2 linked regions of the Nodosilinea sp. E11 genome follow. Each later gene encodes a partner of the first gene's protein in a complex. Links are inferred from orthologs where the notes say so. Each region holds a gene or a part of one and is shown in the gene's direction. Other genes may lie near its edges.

Evidence for each region.
Region 2: the proteins of ureC (region 1) and RRF56_RS17760 are in contact, whole or in part, in a crystal structure (PDB 6ZO0), measured with the Sporosarcina pasteurii proteins. The link is inferred for Nodosilinea sp. E11 from one-to-one orthologs. Residues at the interface, in WP_115362090.1 of Sporosarcina pasteurii: Met1, Lys2, Ile3, Asn4, Arg5, Gln6, Tyr8, Ala9, Tyr12, Gly13, Pro14, Thr15, Val16, Gly17, Asp18, Gln19, Val20, Arg21, Ala23, Asp24, Asp26, Trp28, Thr37, Tyr38, Gly39, Asp40, Glu41, Asn43, Gly47, Lys48; in WP_115364121.1 of Sporosarcina pasteurii: Val2, Pro3, Gly4, Glu5, Tyr6, Arg7, Val8, Ala9, Glu10, Gly11, Glu12, Ile13, Glu14, Ile15, Asn16, Arg19, Gly37, Ser38, His39, Ile40, Arg60, Asn62, Ile63, Pro64, Ser65, Gly66, Thr67, Leu84, Gly85, Gly86.

The regions. Positions count from the first base shown.
Region 1 is NZ_CP136520.1:4,082,011-4,088,976, forward strand. The notes cover bases 1-2,880. They hold ureC (urease subunit alpha), read left to right. Parts: upstream 1-525; coding sequence 526-2,235; downstream 2,236-2,880. Other genes in these bases: RRF56_RS20240 (hypothetical protein), read left to right, coding at 13-252; trxA (thioredoxin), read left to right, coding at 2,598-2,880. Outside these bases: more of trxA, read left to right, coding at 2,881-2,918; RRF56_RS20255 (LOG family protein), read left to right, coding at 3,301-4,365; glsA (glutaminase A), read left to right, coding at 4,479-5,438; RRF56_RS20265 (hypothetical protein), read right to left, coding at 5,609-6,682.
Region 2 is NZ_CP136520.1:3,507,526-3,514,561, reverse strand. Bases 1-2,950 are described here. They hold RRF56_RS17760 (urease subunit beta), read left to right. Parts: upstream 1-1,297; coding sequence 1,298-1,603; downstream 1,604-2,950. Other genes in these bases: RRF56_RS17750 (fatty acid desaturase family protein), read left to right, coding at 2,471-2,950; RRF56_RS17755 (alkaline phosphatase family protein), read left to right, coding at 1,625-2,035; RRF56_RS17765 (S41 family peptidase), read left to right, coding at 249-1,301; RRF56_RS17770 (urease subunit gamma), read left to right, coding at 1-234. Also shown: more of RRF56_RS17750, read left to right, coding at 2,951-3,598; RRF56_RS17745 (cation-translocating P-type ATPase), read right to left, coding at 3,831-6,632; RRF56_RS17740 (DUF3153 domain-containing protein), read left to right, coding at 6,763-7,036.

The DNA.
Region 1 (6,966 bases):
GAGATACCCGTAATGTTTAACCCAACCGCCGGGGAGCCCAACCTCCCCACCAGCTTTCGGCTGCCCACCTACCAGCCCGACAAGCTCTGCCACATTCTGCTCGGCGACTACGCCGCCCTGGTCGAAGCCATCAACCGCATGGAAGTGCTTCGCTATTGCGACAGAGTCGGCTGGATCGATCCCATCCCCACCGGGCGCAGCGGCGAGTACATCAGCGTCATGACCCGCCGCATTACGCCACCAGAGATCTAGCCCATCCCCTCTAAGGAGGGGTGCCCGTAGGGCGGGGTGGGTTAATCCAGGCCGCAGGCAATTTCCCTACCGCCAAAGCGCCCGCAGACCCAACCCTGCCCCTCCGAGGAGGGGATTTTGATGTGCCATCCCCTCCTCGGAGGGGTGCCCAGAGGGCGGGGTGGGTCTGCTTCACAGTTGCGATCGCCCTCGGTAGCCCAATTGACCAAATCGGGGAGATCCCGCATTCTAGAGTGGTTCTAGCTAGATCTGCCCCATCTCTGAGGAGTCCCCATGAGCTATCGCATGGATCGCCGTGCCTACGCCGAAACCTTTGGCCCGACGGTGGGCGATCGCATTCGCCTAGCCGACACCGAGCTAATTATTGAAGTCGAGCAAGACTTCACCACCTATGGGGACGAGGTCAAATTTGGCGGCGGCAAAGTCATCCGCGACGGCATGGGTCAGTCGCCGATCGGGCGCGAGGCGGGCGCGGTAGACCTGGTGATCACCAACGCTCTGATTCTCGACTGGTGGGGCATTGTCAAAGCCGACATTGGCATCAAAGATGGCAGAATTGCCAAGATTGGCAAAGCGGGCAACCCCTACATTCAAGACAATGTCGACATCATCATTGGCCCCGGCACCGAGGTAGTGGCTGGGGAAGGCATGATCGTCACCGCCGGGGGCATTGACACCCACATTCACTTCATTTGCCCCCAGCAGATCGACACGGCGATCGCCTCCGGCATTACCACCATGATTGGCGGCGGCACCGGCCCGGCCACCGGCACCAACGCCACCACTTGCACTCCCGGCGCTTGGTACATGGCCCGAATGCTGCAATCTGCCGAGGCTTTCCCCATGAATCTCGGGTTCCTCGGCAAGGGCAACAGCGCCCAGCCAGAAGCCCTGGTGGAGCAGATCAGAGCTGGAGCCATCGGCCTCAAACTCCACGAAGACTGGGGCACCACCCCCGCCACCATCGACACCTGCCTGGGCGTCGCCGACGAGTACGACGTGCAGGTCGCCATCCACACCGACACCCTCAACGAGGCGGGCTTTGTCGAAGACACGATCGCCGCCTTTAAAAACCGGGTAATTCACACCTACCACACCGAAGGGGCCGGGGGCGGCCACGCGCCCGACATTATTAAGGTGTGCGGCGAGGCCAATGTGCTGCCGTCTTCGACGAACCCCACCCGCCCCTACACCCGCAACACCCTCGACGAACACCTCGACATGCTGATGGTCTGCCACCACCTCAGCCCCAGCATTCCCGAAGACATTGCCTTTGCCGAGTCGCGCATTCGCCGCGAAACCATCGCCGCCGAAGACATTCTCCACGACCTGGGGGCCTTCAGCATGATCGCTAGCGATTCCCAGGCCATGGGCCGAGTGGGCGAAGTGGTGATTCGCACCTGGCAGACCGCCCACAAGATGAAGGTGCAGCGGGGGCCACTGGCCGAAGACAGCGATCGCAACGACAACCACCGGGCCAAGCGCTACGTGGCCAAGTACACCATCAACCCTGCCATTACCCACGGTATTGCCGACCATGTCGGCTCGATCGAGGCGGGTAAGCTGGCGGATATTTGTCTCTGGAAGCCCGCCTTCTTTGGGGTGAAGCCCGAAATTGTGATCAAAGGCGGCGCGATCGCCTGGGCGCAGATGGGCGACCCCAACGCCAGCATTCCGACGCCGCAGCCGGTGCACATGCGGCCCATGTTTGGTAGTTATGGAGGTGCGATCGCCGCCACATCTCTCAGCTTTATCTCTAAAGCGGCGATGGAGTTAGGAATTCCAGCTCAGATTGGTCTCACCAAAGCCACCGCCGCCGTTGCCCACTGCCGCGATTTGAGTAAGGCCGACATGAAGCTTAACGACTACCAACCCCATATGGAAGTCAACTCAGAAACCTACGAAGTGCGGGCCGATGGCGAACTGCTCACCTGTGAACCCGCTGAGGTGTTACCTATGGCCCAGCGGTATTTTCTGTTTTAACGGGGCATTTCTGGTCAGCAATTGTCTTCTCAGTCAAACGTCAACTCTCGAAACGGTAAAAGTTTCGTGGCTATCATAAAGTTGTTGAAATCGTCATTAACCAATGGCAGATTTGCAACTGACCCCATTAGAATAGAGTAAAGCGGAGACGAAAGTTTCCGTTCACTCCTCACACCACACTCCGCCCAGGCCTTTGGTCTGGGCGGTTTCTTATGGGGGCTAAGGTTAAAAAACCTCCCTCATTGTGCCAATACTGGCTAGTTTATGTAAGTTAACGGTCAGATGTTGCCCGACCCCTTAAATAGCCGGGGGGTGGCTATGGTAAGATTGCGTGTGGTTAACAACGGCAAGGAACACTAGGCATGGCAGCCGCTCAGGTAACAGACTCTACATTCAAGCAAGAAGTTCTCGAAAGCACCGTCCCCGTTTTGGTTGACTTTTGGGCCCCCTGGTGTGGGCCTTGCCGCATGGTGGCTCCGGTGGTCGAAGAAATTGCTGAGCAGTACGACGGCCAGATAAAAGTTGTTAAAGTTAACACTGACGAAAATCCCAGCATTGCCAGCCAGTACGGCATTCGCAGCATTCCCACCCTAATGATCTTCAAAGAAGGGCAGCGGGTTGATATGGTCGTGGGTGCAGTGCCCAAAACCACCCTTGCCAACACCCTCGAAAAGTATCTCTAGCTCCATTAGAGGCAGAGATTGGTCTCCATCCTGCCGTCGAAAGGGTCTAGGCTGAGCCGACAGAGCAGAGTTTCTTAAGGAGATTTCTAGAAAAGAAGCTCCCCGCTGTATTTGGCGACTGTAGCCACCGTAGGGTGGGCACTGCCCACCCTTAGGGAGAAAGTTTTCCAGAAGTCGCCTAACGGCAGGCCTTTTGCTGAGCTATTCCTAAACGCTGGTTTGCCCGTCTGAGCGCAAACCGTTTGAGCCTAAACAGAGTGACTTGGATCAATAGTTGAATGACCCTCTGGCGAGTCGATAGTCTCTCACCAGAGGGTTTTTGCACGGCAAGGGCCAAAAATGTCGCTAGAATAGGGTGCTACCTCTAAGGACTCTCCAGCGTATGGTTGCGCTCCCCTCAAATTTACCCTCTAGCGTTCAGGCTGATTTGGCCACGGTGCTTGAGCAACTGCCCCATATGGAGCACGGCAAGCTGATTCGTCAGGTGCTAGAGACGATTTTGCGCATGATGGGGCGAGAGGCTGACCGGCTCGACTGGAAAATATTGAACCATGCCTTGCTCGATATGGAGCAGGGTTTTCAGGTGTTTTATCCCTATCGCCACACCCGCAAAATCACCATCTTCGGTTCGGCTCGTACAGGCGCAATCAGCCCCGACTATAAGTTGGCCGAGCAGTTCGCCAAGCAGATCACTGAGTTGGGCTTTATGGTGATGACCGGTGCCGGGGGCGGCATTATGGAGGCGGGCAATGCTGGGGCTGGCCCCGAGCACTCCTTTGGTCTAAACATTCAGTTGCCTTTTGAGCAGGGGGCTAACCCCGTGATGGAAGGCGACCCCAAACTGATTAACTTCAAGTATTTCTTTACCCGCAAGCTGTTTTTCCTGCGGGAGAGCGATGCCTTGGTCTTGTTTCCGGGCGGGTTTGGCACTCAGGATGAAGCCTTTGAGTCGCTGACGCTGATTCAAACCGGCAAGGCCGACCCGATGCCAATTGTGATGATCGATCATCCCGATGGCTCCTACTGGCAGGGTTGGGATAGCTATATGCGCACTCATCTACTGAGCCGGGGGTTGATTAGCCCCGATGACCCTAGCCTTTACACCATTACCGATAATGTCGATGATGCCTGCCACATTATCAGCAGCTTCTATCGGGTTTATCACTCTTGCCGCTATACCGACGATCGCTTGATCCTGCGGCTCAAGTGCGATATCTCTGATGCCGCCATCGCCTTGCTTAACGATGAGTTTAGCGACATCTTAGCCAAGGGCCAGATCGAAAAATCTGCCGCCCTGCCCGAAGAATACAAAGACGAAACCATCTCCCTGCCGCGCCTGGTGATGCACTTTAATAACCGTGATTTTGGCAAGCTGCATCAGCTGATCTGGCGGCTTAATGACCTGGGTGACCACCGCCCCGAAGCTCAACACCCTGAGAAGAAATAGGCGAGTGGGTGAGTGCAGGAGTGGGAGATTGTAGGTGCGAGAATAGTCAGGCGTAGGGAACTGATCGCCTCCCCACCCATCCACCCATCTACTCCCTTACCTATCCACTCTCTATGTCCCAGGTTCAAGCGTTTTTAGAACAGCTTTACCACGAGTTTAAGGGGCTTAACGACGGTCAATTAGCCACCTACATTCCTGAGTTAGCTCGGGCTAATCCCGACTGGTTTGGTATCAGTCTTGTCACCCTTGATGGTCGCACCTACGAGGTGGGCGATGTAGCGCAGAAGTTCACGATTCAGTCAATATCGAAGGTGTTTGTCTATGGCATGGTCTTAGAAGACTATGGCCGCGAAAAGCTGTTAAAGAAAGTGGGGGTAGAACCTACGGGCGACCCCTTCAACTCGCTCATTCGGCTAGATGAAGACTCAAAGCGCCCTGAAAACCCGATGGTGAATGCCGGGGCGATCGCCACTACCGGTCTAATCAGTGGTCACCACCCCGCCGATCGTCTCAATCGCATGCTAGACATGTTTCAGCGCTATGTGGGCAATGAGGTGTTTGTCGATGTGTCGACGTTTATCTCAGAGCGTTCTACTGGCCATCGCAACCGCGCCATGGCTCACCTCATGCTCAACTTCGGCATGATCGACCAGCCCATTGATGATGCGCTCGATCTTTATTTTCAACAGTGTTCGGTGCTGGTCACCGCCCACGACCTAGCGGTGATGGCTGCTACCCTCGCTAATCAAGGGATCAACCCCATTACGGGGCAGCGCGCTGTCGGAGCCGATCATGTGCGCGATATTCTTAGCGTCATGTACACCTGCGGCATGTACAACTTTGCGGGCGAGTGGGCCTTTAGAGTAGGCATTCCGGCCAAAAGCGGTGTATCTGGCGGAATTCTCGCCGTGGTGCCCAATCAGGCAGGCATAGCGGTGTTTTCGCCTTTGTTAGACGGCCACGGCAACAGCGTGCGCGGGCTAAAGGTGTTTGAAGCTCTAGCTCAACAGTATGGCTTTCATCTGTTCGACCTTTCCCTCGGGCGCTGCCGCTTCACCAGTCTTGAGCCTTAAGCGGCGGTTGAAAACAGATTTGTCGGCCTGTAGAGGCGTAGCCAGAGGCTGATCGCATTTGCCCTGTTGAATCGGCGTGACAACCGACACCTTGTAGGGGCATTGCACTGCAATGCCCCTACAAATCTGGAGTAAACAGATGAAATTTGATATAAGTCGCTGCCTTGGAATTAGCGTTGAACCGGGACACGGTCGTACTCAAAGGCCCTGATCATACCGTTGGTGTAGGGTGCTAGCAGCGACTGTTGACTGGGGGTGACACGGTGTAAAATTTCATCCATTAACACTTCATTCCACCTCGATGCCAATGCCCACGATATGCCAACATTCTCTAACACCATAATGCACAGGGCCACCAGTTCCTGCTCAACCGTTGTCAGATTACCTTGCAAAACACAGAGCCATAGGTAGATCTGAAACATATCCAAATCTCGCATGCAAGAGTGTTGAACTGCCAAATCGTTGAGGGTGCCTCGGCGGCCTTGGTAATGGGGAAATCCCTTAGTCAACCGCGCACAAACTGCCGCTGAAATGTCCCGCGTGATCGGTAACATTTGCATGACTAATTCAAACTCTGGGGAGCTTAGAACATGCTTGGCTGCCGCCCCACACAGTCGTTTTAAGGGCAAAGCAACCTGCTCCTCAAGAAAATTTAGATAGGGGTTGATTAATACCCTTTCTACCGGTGTCAATATATCTAAAAATAAGGCATTGCTAAAATTAATTTGAGTTGTAATAAATCCAAGAGTACGCCAATCTTTAGATATCTTGTGCTTCTCTTGAAGCTCTAGAATGAGAGGCTCAAGTTCGTCGGCTAGTTTCTCAATTTTGGGTATTCCCCAGGCGGAAAGGGCCGATTCTCCATAGGTTTCCTGAAGTTGTTCGGTGGAAGAGATGTCGATTGGCAGTGAACTTTGATAAACTTCAAAGAGTTTTAGATAAACATTAGTGGCTGCATCTGCTAATTGTTTGACTTCACCTAAATCTAAAATTTCAGGTGAGGCGGTGTACAAATCTTTTACTCGTATGGCTGCTAGTCGGCAGCATTTATCGATCCGCTGCGCGCGAATTTTATCTAGGGTTTCAGCACGACCCTGAGCAGAAGAGGCATGACGCAGCTCGTTGTGAATTTGAGTATCCTGTCCTAGGGGTAGTGTCTTTAAGTTGGGTAGATAACGATTTGACCAAAGTTCAACCAAACGATTGACGGTAGGTACTTCAATGAGTGAACTGCTGACTAGCATAGATTTGTGTTTTTTATAGATATTTTGGGGAATGAGTTGCGGTAAGCTGCCATCAAAAAGTCTACAGGTTCACCCAAGCTTGACTAGGGTATGCTCCTGATAGACCAGGGATGTTGATGCCATAGGATCATGCATCAACCTACTCCTAGTTAGCTAAATAGCGCTGGCTAAATTGACGTATTCGATTGTGCGTAAAGATGTGATGGTTTGAAGGGCAATAAAGCCTCAGCAGCTCAGCTCAGCTAAAGTAATTTCGGATAAGTACTGTTGTAGTCTAAATTTTG
Region 2 (7,036 bases), 570 kb from region 1 along the record:
AAAGACCGGGGGCTAAAGCTCAACCATCCTGAAGCGGTAGCCTATATTTCGGCAGCAATTTTAGAGGGGGCACGGGATGGCCGCACTGTGGCTGACCTGATGAGCTACGGCACGACCCTGCTGGCCAGAGCCGATGTGATGGATGGGGTAGCGGAGATGATCCACGAGGTGCAGGTGGAGGCAACTTTTCCCGATGGCACTAAGCTGGTTACTGTTCATGAACCCATTCGGTAGGGGAATGCATTGCTGTGTCGGCCTCTAGCTCTCAGGATATTTCTTTCGATGCGACCAGTCTAGATGCCGTGCTGGGGGCACTGGTGACCCAGCTGGATGCCTATGTGTTTCCGGAAGTGGCCGAAAAAATTCAGGCTGACATTGAGCAGCGGCGGGAAACCGGCGGCTATGGCGAGATTACGGGCGGGCAGCAGTTGGCCGATACGCTGACGGCCCAGCTACAGCAGATGAGCGGCGATCGCAACCTGCGTCTGCACTTTAGCCCCGTCCCTCTACCCCACATTGAGCCTGATGCGATTCCTAGCGCTGAGGAACTAGAGCGCCAGAGCCAGGCTAGCCGCCGCCGCAATTTTGACATTAACCGGGTGGAGCGCCTGCCGGGAAACGTAGGCTACATCCAGCTGTTTAGCTTTGAGCCGCCGGAGTTTGCCGGCGACGCCCTGGCGGCAGCTATGACCCTGGTAGCCCACACCGACGCCCTGATCTTTGACCTGCGCTACAACCAGGGCGGCTCTCCGGCCACGGTGGCGCTGCTGTGCAGCTACCTGTTGCCCGCCCATCCGCCGACTCACCTCAACGACTTGTACTGGAGCGAGACTGACGAAACCCACCAGTGGTGGACGGTGCCCTACGTACCGGGGCAGCGCTACCTCGACAAGCCGGTGTTTGCCCTCACCAGCCCCGAGACCTTTTCGGCGGCGGAGGAGTTTGCCTACAACCTGCAAGTGCTGAAGCGCGGGGCCGTAGTCGGCGAAACCACGCGGGGCGGGGCCAACCCTGGACGGGGCTTTCGTCTGCACGATCACTTTTGGGTGTTTATGCCCACGGGCCAGGCAATCAACCCCGTCACCGGCAAAAACTGGGATGGGACGGGGGTGATTCCTACCGTTAAAGTACCGGCGGAAACCGCCCTCGATACGGCCCACTTGATGGCCATTAACCACCTGCTGGAAACTGGGGCCGAGGGCGTAGCCCGCCGCGAACTGGAGGAAACCTTGCCCAGGGTGGAGCGATCGCTCCAGCGGGCGCGTCAAGATTTAATTGCCAACCTAGGAGGCCCCAAATGATTCCTGGAGAACTGCTGCCCGCCGAGGGCGAAATTGAGCTGAATGCGGGTAAAGAGACGGTGACCCTGGCGGTGGCTAACACAGGCGATCGCCCGATCCAAGTGGGTTCCCACTTTCACTTTTTTGAGGTGAATGCGGCCCTGAGCTTTGAGCGCGATCGGGCGCGGGGCATGCGGCTCGATATCCCCGCTGGGACGGCGGTGCGGTTTGAGCCGGGCGATGAGCGCGATGTGACACTGGTGCCCTTGGCTGGGGAGCGGCGGGTCTACGGCTTCAATGCCCAGGTCGAAGGGGCGCTGTAGTTTTCCAGGCCTACCCTCCGCCTGCTGGTCATCGGCCTTGACTGTATGGCCCCGGGTTTGGTGTTTGACCAGGGGCGGCCAGACTTGCCCAACCTCTCTCGACTGATGGCAGGCGGCAGCTACGGCAGGCTAGAGAGCAGCATTCCCGCCATCACCGTGCCCGCCTGGAGCTGCATGATGACCTTTGACGATTTGGCCTGGCGATCGGTAGGCAGCGTGGGCACAGGCGGCCTCTACACTATCGAAAACGACACCGGCCCCGATGACGCCAACCACGCACCGTTGGGACTCATGATTTTCTATGACCCCAAAGCACCCCAGGGCGGTCAGGTGCTGGAGGGCGCACAGCTCTACGACCTGCTGCCAACCCTGCTGCACCGCTACGGTATTGACCCGCCAGCGGGGTTACGGGGTAAGGTGCTGGCAATTTAGGGCAAGAATGACGGACAGTTGTGCGGCAGCGGATCATCTCCAACCTTTGCCAATATTCTCTGTGCCATCAGACCCAACGCAGGGCCTGACCTGGCTAAAAACTTTAGAATTTTCGCTATAAACTCTTGATAAAAATGCTTGCGAACTTCATTTGAAAAACATTCATCCGTGCGGCGTAAAATCTCCAATTTTTAACGCCGCACAGACATGCCAGGAAGATGCCGATAGCACAACCAATACCAAAAACACAACATCCAATATGTTGATTTTTAGGCGCAAAATTAGTGAACATAATCTCTGCTAGAACTGTTAAAATTTTCAGCAAAGGATTATCAGAAATTATAGGTGATGGATGTGCCTAAAATTGCTCGGATATTATGTCATTAGACATCGCAATCGACGTAAACAAACCTGGCAAAAAACTTGCAAAAATTTATGAATTATACAGATCGTGAGTTTTGGAATACCCAGGCGGAGTATGCAAAAAAAATGCGTCCATTGCTCCCTCCTGAGGCTTTTTTGCCCAATTACAATAGCGTGTGGCTGCTGTTAATTAATGGGGCAATTCTGATCTTGGGTTGGGCCATTGCCCATGACCTTGATCGATGGAACTGGCAGTGGCTATGGCTCTATTTGCCATTTTCTTTGGTTATGGGAAACAGCATTATTGTTTTGTTATTTAGTACCCACGATCTACTGCACAGCAAAGCAATTAAGCATCCATTCGTCAGACAAGCTATTAGCCTGATTGGACTGACTATGCTGTGGACCCCGCCGACGTTTTGGAAGGCTGTGCACAATCGAGAGCACCATAGCAAAACGAACTCCTCACAAGATCCCGATCGAAATTACTTATATGAGCACCCTAACAACTGGGGAAAGTGGATTCAGAACCTCTTTGTTCCTTCTGCAGAAGTGAATTTGCTTTGGTTAGCTGTGGGTATGGGTCACGCATGGGGAATTCATATGTTCCGTAATCTAAGCTCTGTACTGTTATTCAATAACGGCTTGACCAACTATCCTCCAGCCGCTTTCAGGGTGAGTTCAAAAGAAAGGAAGGCGATCGCCCTGGAGTTCCTAGTTATTCTGGGTATCCATTTAGGCATCGTATCGTATCTGGGTTTTCATCCTGTCAAGCTCGTTCTCAGCTACTTCCTACCCCTTTGGATTGGGTACGCTGGCATCATGTTCTATGTCTACACCAACCACATGTTGTGTCGTATGACTGAGGTAAATGATCCGCTCATGAATAGCATTTCCATTAGAGTTCCTAAGCTATTTGATCTATTGCACCTAAACTTTTCGTATCACACAGAGCACCATATCTTTCCAGGTGTCAACTCAAACTACTATCCGCAGGTTCAAGCTCTGCTACAGGCTCACTACGGCGATCGCTTTAATTTGCTAGATGCCTCTGAGGCCTGGCGCTTGATGCTGAAAACTCCCCGCCATTACAAAACTGAGACCACTTTTACAGACTTGAAAGGGAAAACGGTAGTTGCCTGTCCTCTTTCCGGCAGCCATGATATTGAGCCAACCTCCTGTACGACCACTATCTGCTAAGCAGCCAAGTTCAGTGAGACGCTGACCACAGTCACTATGCAACATGATTTTGGGTTTTGCCAAGGCTTAGCATTAAAGGTCTTATACCGAATCCGAATTCCATACCCCCGGTTCCAAATGGGTCAACCCGTAGGGGCAAACGGTTGTTTGCCCTCAACCAATCGGGGGTAGCCAGGCCGAATTTCATATTAGCAAAACCCATGGCAGGGATAGGATATAGCGTGAAATCAGATTAATCCCTCGCCACTTTGCCTGTGAGGCGACGGTAGATTTTTTCGGCTTCGACCCAAACAAACAGCAGGGTGCTAAAGCCAAAGCAGATCAGCAATTCTAACGGGCTGAGCAACTGGGTGCCAAAGAAATTGCGCAGGGGGGTGACATAGATCAGCATCAGCTGGAGCACCAGGGTGAGCATGACTGAGGCCAGCACAAAGGGGTTCGACCAGGGCGACATCTCAACTGTGAGGCGGGTGCTGGAGCGAACTGCGATCGCATGGCCCATCTGAGCCAAACAGAGGGTAGTAAACACCATGGTTTTCCAGCGCTCGGGGTCGCCCCCCTGCTGAGACCAGTTGTAGGCCCACACCATCATGGTTATAGAAATCACGGCAAACACCACGCCGATTCGCACCATATAGGCCCCTAGCCCCCGGGCAAAAATGCCCTCCTGGGGGTCGTGGGGGGGCTGCTCCATCACATCGGGTTCGGCGGGTTCGACCGCCAGGGCCAGGGCCGGAAAGCCGTCGGTGACCAGGTTCATCCACAAAATTTGCAGGGGCGTAAGGGGCACATCGAGAATTGGCAAAATTAGCGGTGAGAGGGCGATCGTCAGCAATTCGCCAATGTTGGAGCCCAGAATGTACTTCACAAACCGGCGAATGTTGGTGTAGACCACCCGGCCCTCTTCGGTGGCGGCGACGATGGTGGCAAAGTTGTCGTCGAGCAGCACCATGTCGCTGGCCTCTTTGCTGACGTCTGTGCCGGTAATACCCATGGCGATGCCAATTTCGGCCTGTTTGAGGGCAGGGGCATCGTTGACGCCGTCGCCGGTCATGGCGACAATCTGGTGATCTTTTTGCAGGGCTTTGACAATGCGCAGCTTGTGCTCGGGCGACACCCGGGCGTAGATATTTACCTGCTTAACGACCGCCTCTAGCTCGGTCTGATCCATAGCTTCAAGGTCAGCCCCGCTGAGAGAACGGGCCTGGGCGTCGGCAATGCCCAGGTCTTGGGCGATCGCCATGGCCGTCAGCTGGTGGTCGCCGGTGATCATCATCGGGCGAATGCCAGCGGCTCGGCAGCGCTGCACCGCCACCCGCACCTCGGGCCGCAGGGCGTCGATCATGCCCACCAGGCCCAGCCACACTAGACCTTTCTCAGCCTGGTCGGGGTCGCCCTCGGGGGGCACTGTGTCGAGAGGCCGGTAGGCAAATCCCAGCACCCGCAGACCCTGGGCCGCCATCTCGGTATTGTTGGCCAGAATGTGCGATCGCATTTCCTGGTTCAGCGGTAATGGATCGCTGCCCTTGAGGCCGCTAGTGCAGCAGTCGAGCAGCATTTCCGGTGACCCCTTGGCCAGCATTAAATAAGTAGCCTGGGCGACCTCCCCCGGCAGGGTCAAATCAACCCCCAAGGCCTCGACACCGCTCAGCACCACGCTCATGCGCTTGCGTTCTGACGAAAAAGGGAACTCTACCACCCGCTGCAATTCGTGACCCAAACGGTGGCGATCGAGGCCACTTTTAGCGGCCATCACCACCAGCGCCCCCTCGGTGGGGTCGCCCATAATCGCCCAGTCGCCCGCCTCTTTTTGCAGTACAGAGTCATTACACAGCAGGCCATCCACCAGCAACAGCCCGACATCGGGCACCTGGCGAGGGTCTATAGGCTGCCCGCCGCCGACAAACTCGCCTTCAGGCGCGTAGCCTTCCCCAGTCACGGTTAGCGCCTGGGAGAGGGTACGCACCTGCTGCACCACCATTTTGTTTTGGGTTAGGGTGCCGGTCTTGTCGGAGCAAATCGTCGTTACCGACCCTAGGGTTTCGACCGCAGGCAGGCGACGAATCAGGGCGTGGCGGCGCACCATCCGCTGGGTACCAATGGCCAGGGTGACGGTGATCACCGCTGGCAACCCCTCGGGCACCACGGCCACCGCCATACTCAGGGCCACTTCTAGCAGGCGCTCAAAGGCTTGCCAGCCACCAAAGATAACCCCGCCGCCCACCACCAGGGCCACCAACGTCAGCGATCCGGTGACCAGCACATTGCCCAGTTGGGTCATGCGCTGTTGTAGCGGGGTGGGCTCGGTTTCGACCCCTTGCAGCATGGTGGCAATGCGGCCTAGCTCGGTGCCCATACCGGTCTGGGTGACCAGCACCTGGCCCCGGCCCTGCACCACCTCAGTGCCCGCGTATACCAGGTTTTTGCGATCGGCCAGGGCGGTGTCAGCAGCGAGGGTACGGGTGGCCTGCTTGTTGACTCCCTGGGCTTCTCCGGTCAGGGCCGATTCGCGCAGTTGCAGGTTGCTCGCCTCCAGCAGGCGACCGTCGGCGGCTACCTGGTCTCCCGCTTCGAGCAGCATAATGTCGCCCGGCACCAGGTCTGGAGAAGGTACTTCTTGCAGGCGACCATCGCGCCGCACTCGCACGCTGGGGGAGGCCATTTGCTTGAGGGCGGCTAGGGCCTTTTCGGCTCGGCTCTCTTGCAGGTAGCCGAGCACGCCGTTGAGAATGACGATCGCAAAGATAGCGATCGCATCTTTTGGAAATTCTTCTGCCCGCAGCGACAGCACCGCCGACACTACCGCTACCGCCATCAGCATCACCAGCATAATGTTGGTGAACTGGTCGAGCAAAATCCGCCAGGTGGGGCGGCCTCCAGTTTCCTCTAGTTCATTGGGGCCGTACTGACGGCGGCGATCGATCACGGCCTGGGCGCTCAGGCCAGTGCTGCCATGGCTCTCTAGCTTTTCTAGGGCTTCGTCAATGCCAATTGTGTGCCAGGCAGGTGCTGGGGCGGGAGAAAGGTCAGTCATGCAACGCTACCGGCTACCGTTGGGTCTATTGTTTTAATGGTATAGCGTTGGTTAAGGCTGTGGAACAGTTGAAGGAAAGGGATTTTGGCCTATGGCTTGGCCCATCACACAGGGGGGGTACCAAAGGCCCATGAAATACCTTAACGCTGGGTTTAAACGGCTCCCGTGGCGAGTACTGGCCCTGGTACTACCGCTGTTGCTCAGCGGCTGTCTGCGCTACGACCTCACCCTGCGCTTTGACCACCACACCCACGGCCAGATCGAGCAGACCATTGAGCTCAGCGATCGCGGGGCCGCACTGGCTCAGCCCACCCTAGAGCCCTGGCTGGAGGAGCTAAAGGTGCGATCGCAAACCTTCGGTGGCCAACTCAGCCAAAATTCCCAAATTATTACCCTGATCGTGC